Regions from separate parts of the Neobacillus sp. YIM B06451 genome, predicted to be linked through region 2. Evidence: riboswitches for the same ligand, from Rfam matches in the RefSeq annotation. Region 2 holds a riboswitch; each other region holds the start of a gene.
The links. A riboswitch is a leader RNA that binds a small molecule or an ion and turns the genes downstream of it on or off. The one in region 2 is predicted to bind preQ1.

Region 1: another riboswitch for preQ1. It lies ahead of queF (preQ(1) synthase); the one in region 2 lies ahead of RB160_RS12805 (QueT transporter family protein).
Region 3: another riboswitch for preQ1. It lies ahead of queC (7-cyano-7-deazaguanine synthase QueC); the one in region 2 lies ahead of RB160_RS12805 (QueT transporter family protein).

The regions. Positions count from the first base shown of each region.
Region 1 is NZ_JAVFKJ010000015.1:34,755-36,956, forward strand. It holds gene htpG (molecular chaperone HtpG) at 1-1,143, shown strand, start outside; PreQ1 riboswitch class I at 1,230-1,276, shown strand; gene queF (preQ(1) synthase) at 1,404-1,904, shown strand; gene RB160_RS19610 (queuosine precursor transporter) at 1,918-2,202, shown strand, end outside.
Region 2 is NZ_JAVFKJ010000006.1:146,294-148,495, reverse strand. It holds gene RB160_RS12815 (glycosyltransferase) at 1-369, opposite strand, end outside; gene RB160_RS12810 (glycosyltransferase family 2 protein) at 438-1,139, opposite strand; PreQ1 riboswitch class I at 1,314-1,358, shown strand; gene RB160_RS12805 (QueT transporter family protein) at 1,365-1,853, shown strand; gene RB160_RS12800 (YbaN family protein) at 2,015-2,202, opposite strand, start outside.
Region 3 is NZ_JAVFKJ010000001.1:781,056-783,257, forward strand. It holds gene RB160_RS03770 (pirin family protein) at 1-362, shown strand, start outside; gene RB160_RS03775 (hypothetical protein) at 365-640, shown strand; PreQ1 riboswitch class I at 911-953, shown strand; gene queC (7-cyano-7-deazaguanine synthase QueC) at 1,004-1,666, shown strand; gene queD (6-carboxytetrahydropterin synthase QueD) at 1,669-2,145, shown strand; gene queE (7-carboxy-7-deazaguanine synthase QueE) at 2,138-2,202, shown strand, end outside.

The DNA of each region.
Region 1 (2,202 bases), on a different contig from region 2:
ACCGACGAGGATTACACGAATTTTTACAATGAAAAGCATTATGGTTTTGACAAGCCGTTGAAGCACATCCATATCAGTGTCGATGGGGCTGTCCGTTATAACGCCATTCTATTCATTCCGGAAAACATCCCGTTCGATTACTACTCGAAGGAATTCGAAAAAGGGCTGGAGCTATATTCCAACGGGGTTCTGATTATGAACAAGTGTGCCGATCTGCTTCCCGACCATTTCAGCTTTGTAAAAGGGATGGTCGACTCCGAGGATTTGTCCTTAAACATTTCGAGGGAAATGCTGCAGCATGACCGCCAGCTGAAGCTGATTGCCAAGAATATCAGCAAGAAAATTAAGAGCGAGCTGCTCGCCCTCCTGAAGGACGACCGGGAGAAGTATGAAACATTCTATCAATCGTTTGGGCGCCAGCTGAAGTATGGCGTGTACAGCGATTTTGGCGCGCATAAAGAAACCCTGCAGGATTTGTTGATGTTCTATTCATCAAAGGAAAAGAAGCTTGTCACCCTAGATGAATACGTTTCGAGGATGCCGGAAGAACAGAAGTATATTTACTATGCGGCAGGCGAATCGATTGAACGGCTCGAAAAGCTTCCTCAGGCTGAGCTTGTGTCGGAAAAAGGGTATGAAATCCTTTATTTCACAGAGGACATCGACGAATTCGCAATCCGCATGTTGATGAATTACAAGGAAAAGGAATTCAAATCAATCGCAAGCGGCGATCTCGGCATTGAGTCGGATGAGGAAAAGAAGGAAGCCGAAGCTGAAGCCGAGGAAAACAAAGAGCTGTTTGATGCAATGAAGGACGTTCTTTCCGGAAAAGTAAAGGATGTGAGGATTTCAAAGCGACTTAAGTCCCATCCGGTCTGCCTGGCAAGCGACGGCGACCTGACAATTGAAATGGAAAAAATCCTCCGCCAGATGCCGAACAGCCAGGATGTAAAAGCGGAGAAAATCCTTGAAATTAATCCGAATCACGAGGTGTTCCAGTCGCTCAAAGGTGCGCTTGAAAAGGACAAAGAGAAGTTTGCCCTTTATACGAACCTTCTTTACAACCAGGCGCTCTTGATTGAAGGGCTGCCAATCCAGGATCCGGTTGAATTTACTAATGATGTCTGCAAGATTATGGTGTAATGAGCATTATTTTGCCGGAAAAATATGTTTGACGTTTGCGTGCCTTTTCTGTAATATATGAAAAGGAATTGAATACCCGTGCCTTAACGGGAGAGGTTCATAGCTGATACCCTCTATAAAAAACTATGGATACATGACTATCTGCCATGTCCATAATCGGACATGGCTTTTTTATTGGTTATTTCCATTGTTTTTAATAGCTTCATTGGCTTAGGCTCTCTTGTAAAAGGGCGGGATACTTTTACAAGGGGGTTTTTTTCATGTCTGGACGAAGCCATGAGGAAGGTTTGAAGGATTTGACGCTATTGGGTAACCAAGGGACCCAATATGCTTTTCAATATGCACCGGAGGTTTTGGAGGCTGTCGACAATCTCCATACAAACAGGGATTACTTCGTCAAATTCAATTGCCCTGAATTTACAAGTCTGTGCCCGCTGACCAATCAACCCGATTTTGCCACAATGTATATTTCGTATATTCCGGATAAAAAAATTGTTGAGAGCAAATCGCTCAAGCTTTATCTTTTCAGTTTCCGGAACCACGGCGACTTTCATGAGGACTGCGTCAATATCATCATGAACGATCTGATTAAGCTGCTTGACCCGCGCTATATTGAGGTTTGGGGAAAGTTCACTCCAAGAGGAGGCATTTCCATCGATCCGTGGTGTAACTATGGGAAACCGGGGACGAAATACGAGGAAATGGCCAATTTCCGCTTAATGAACCATGACCTTTACCCTGAAAAAATTGACAACAGGTAAGGAGGCTCACTGGATGATTTTATACCTGAATGGAGCGTTTGTCGGGCTCTTGATCCTTGCGAACGTGGTGGCTGTTAAGCTTTTCAGCATCGGAAATTATGCCATCCTTCCCGCCGCCGTCATTGTGTACGTCTTTACTTACCCAATCATTGATGTAATTGTCGAAGTGTACGGTAAAAAACAGGCCCAGAGGACTGTCAAGGCTGGTTTGATTACTCAAATCCTCGCGCTGGTTTTCATTTCGGCAGCAATCGCACTGCCGTCCGCGCCTGTGTTTTCAGAGCAGCAGTCATTTGAA
Region 2 (2,202 bases):
CAAAAATAAGAGGATTGCCGCTTCAACTTCCGGTTCTCTCATATTTACTAAAAAACAGCCTGGCATGACTTCCTCAACAACATCAATTTGATCATATTGATTAGCCGTCCCATAAAGATACACTACTCCTTCGCTCGCAATATTGAGGGCGATATGCTGGGGACGTTGAAAAAGAGGAATATTCCAATCAACCAAAGAGGGAAAAAGAACAATCGGCTTACCCGGATTATTTTCTACAATTGATCCAAGCTTTTTAAGAATCAACTGTTGTGGAGGGGAATTCAGGCCTATCCGCCTTTTTTTAAAATGCTCTTTTCTCATTAAAAGATTTTTTCTCATTCGCTCTCCGCTTAAGTAATCGTTATCCATCCATCCTACCCCCCTTTCAAATTAGCTTTTTATTGCTATAGTGGTTTTTTCAGATTCGCTGTATTTAATTACATGAAGCCAGGCTTGCTTTCAGGGAGAAAATTTTGGAAATCATTTGTTAATACAAGCGGAGAACAATGTTTTTTTAACCGCCTATTGTCTGAATCCGAGGTGTGGTGGGAGCTAGAATAACGGATATACACATAATTAAATGGAGAAGATGCATACATACAGATCCCAAGATTTTTACACTCCTCCAAAAAAACTGCGTCTTCCCCCACCGAAATCGGAGGAAACAGTACTCTCTCGGCAACAACTTTTTTAAAAACAAGAGTCGAGCCGGCCAATGTATCATCGATATTTTTAATAAATGTATTTTCCTTGCCTTTAAAGAGCAATCCGAGTAGCCCCTCGTCTTTAAAATAAATAAATATTGACTGCTTTCCGACAACATCGGCCCCGTGTCTCGCCATTTCATCCAATGCTTCTTCAAGATAATGGGCACCATAATAATCATCGTCATCAAACCGTGCAATGATATTGTATTTTGCCTGGCGGATTCCCTTGTTTATACAAGAGCCGAGCGGTTCTTCAAATGGAAGTTCAATGACTTTAATAAGCGGGTTATCGGACAAGCCTTTAACTAGATGTTTGTTAAATCCATGAAGGATGAGCACGAGTTCCTTCTCTTCAATTGTTTGGTTTTCAAAATTACGAAGGATTGCTTGAAGAAAATCCGGCCTTTTCGTACACGTAATGACAGAGACCACAACAATCCTCCCTTTCAGTCTTTTAGTATTACTTTTATGACTTGGGAAGAAATATAATGCTTTGATCTTCCAAAGCATTCCTATTGATAAGTCTAAATTAAATACATCTGGAAGATAAGCCCACCCTGTTGACGAAGAATAATGCGCGCATTATAATTTTACTTTCGGGTAAAGCCCGACGTGGTTCGAGAACCTCCCACGCTAAAAAACTAAGGAGAGAGAAAGATGAAAATTAAATCATTGGCAGTGAACGGGATTATTGCGGCGCTGTATATTGTGGTGACGTTTTTGATCCAGCCGCTAAGCTTCTCAAATATCCAATTCCGTTTATCAGAGATGTTCAACCATCTCATCGTATTTAACAAAAAGTATTTTTTTGGGATTATTCTTGGCGTTTTCCTGGCGAACCTTTTCCTTTCGCCAAATCCCGGCCTTGACCTTATTTTCGGCTTCGGCCAATCGGTACTGGCCCTTTTGATTACCATGTTTTCATCGCGGTATATTAAAGGAATTTGGGCTCGCATGGCGATCAATACTGTGGTCTTTACATTCACAATGTTCCTGATTGCCTGGGAATTGAATATTGCCGCAGGATTCCCATTTTTCGCCACTTGGCTGGCAGTTGCATTTGGTGAATTCGTTGTCCTTACGGTCGGCGCCCCATTGATGTATGCTATTCATAAACGCATCAATTTTGAAAAGCTTATTGACTAATAGATGAGGGCCAGACCTGTTCGGGTTTGGCCTTTTTCGATATTTTATTCATTCGGCCTTGCCCTATTTCCAAGGGGTTAAACATTTTGTACTATTTTTTCCATCTTGGTAAGATATCAAAAAAGAAGCGCCCCTCCCGTAATCCAAGGGAAGGAGCGCTGTTATTCAATCGTCTTGATTTTAGTGAAAAAGTAATAGTATTTGTATAGAACAACGGCTGCCAGCCCCGCCCTAAGGATCCAGCTGTCTGTCATGATGAACGGGATGGCGATCATGCAGTCGGCAAAGAGGAGGACAGAGAGCTTTTGTTTTAACGTCATTTCCCGTTTTTTCACAAAGCCTTCGAGAT
Region 3 (2,202 bases), on a different contig from region 2:
AGCTATGGTTTAAACCTTCTAAAAAGCAATTACCTCCTTCTTATGAGGATATTTCTTATAACGTAGATTCACTGAAGAATAAGCTGTTGCCTATCGTTTCTTCAACCCCAACAGAGGGTGCAGCGAAAATTCATAGTGATGTTACATTATACTTATCCAAATTGGATGAGGGAGAAGAGATCTTCTTTCAACAAGAACAGGGAAGAAAGATGTATGTCTTTGTGATTGAAGGGGAGCTAATTTTAGATAACGATGTTGTTGTTGGAAAAAGAGACAGTGCGCGCATAACTGAACAAAACAAACTTACTTTAAAATCAACAAAAGAAGCCTTCTTTTTATTGATTGATTTGGGTGGTGTTTAATTATGTTATTGATTCGCCATTCGATTGGAAGCAGACTTTTTTATCAAACAGATGAATATGAGATTCATTCAGTAGAAGATAAGTGGGTCATTTCTGTCAAAATTTCCGAAGAGGATTCTAAAGAAATCATCAAATTTAAAGACGAATTGAACCTCTTTGACGTTGGGAAAAACCAGAAGACTTGGTATTATACGTCAGATGCAAACGTTGAGTTTAATGAGAAAAATTCTGTGATTACGATTATTGCAGACCATCAAACAGTCTATCCAGTTGATTAAAATAATCACATAAAAAGTGTTTTGTAATGGCAAATCCCAATCATTACCAGGTGGTAATTGATAAAGTGGCGGCAGAGTAATAGGATAAGCTATCAAAGTTGTACAGTGATGCTAAAGAGTCAGCCTGGAATACACAAGACGATTTTCTTTTTAAATTCCTCGTCTGTAAAAGCACAAAATTTGAAATTGTCTGGATAAGACATAATGACATGCAATAATTAATAAAATCGTTTATACTTATGAAATGTTGAATAGCAAATCCGCTATCTGGCGGTAGAGGTTCTAGCTACCCTCTTTAAAAAACTAAGGAAACAGTACTGCTTTCTTTAGCCGTGCTGTTTTTTTGTTGGAAGGAGAAAGAAAATGTTAAAGAGTGAAAAAGCGCTCGTTGTGTTTAGCGGGGGACAGGATAGTACGACTTGCCTTTTTTGGGCAATGGAGCAGTTTGCCGAGGTTGCCGCTGTAACGTTTGACTACAATCAACGGCATATTACAGAAATTGAATGCGCTAAATCGATTGCAAATGAACTTGGCATTGAGCACTATATCCTTGATATGAGCCTGCTGAATCAGCTTGCCCCGAATGCGTTGACGAGGGACGACATTGAAGTGAAGGATGGAGAAGGCGGCAGGCTGCCCAATACGTTTGTGCCGGGCAGGAATTTGCTGTTCATGTCATTTGCCGGGGTACTGGCCAGCCAGATTGGGGCGAAACACATCGTTACCGGAGTATGTGAAACGGATTTCAGCGGTTATCCCGACTGCCGTGATATTTTTGTGAAGTCGCTTAACGTGACTCTTAATCTATCGATGGATCAAGATTTTGTAATTGATACACCGCTGATGTGGCTGAACAAGGCTGAAGCATGGAAACTAGCCGATGAGCTGGGAGCGTTCGAGTTTGTCCGTGAAAAGACGCTTACGTGCTATAACGGAATCATCGCGGACGGCTGCGGCGAATGCCCTGCCTGCAAGCTAAGGAAAAAAGGCCTGGATGACTATCTGGCAGAACGGAATGGGATGTAATGATGTACGGATTCAGGATTGTAGATAAATTGCAAAAAATTGATGTAGATATTAAGCGTGACCAATTGAAGTACCATTCGAAACGGGTCCTTGTCAGCAAGGAATTCACGTTTGATTCGGCTCATCATTTACATGATTATGAGGGTAAATGCAAAAACCTTCATGGCCATACGTATAAGGCCGTTTTTGGGATCAGCGGTTTCGTTGACAACCGCGGCTTGATGATTGACTTCGGTGATATTAAAGAAATTTGGAAAAATGAAATTGAAATTTTCTTGGATCACCGATATTTGAATGAAACACTTCCGCCTATGAATACAACTGCGGAAAACATTGTCGTATGGATTTATGAAAAAATGGCTGAATCGCTGAAAAAACGCGCGAATTTATATGATGGCGCGCGGGTTGAATTCGTCCGTCTCTATGAAACTCCGACCAGCTATGCGGAAGCGAGAAGGGAGTGGATGGAGGATGAGTAAGATACCTGTCATGGAAATCTTCGGTCCGACTATCCAGGGCGAAGGGATGGTCATGGG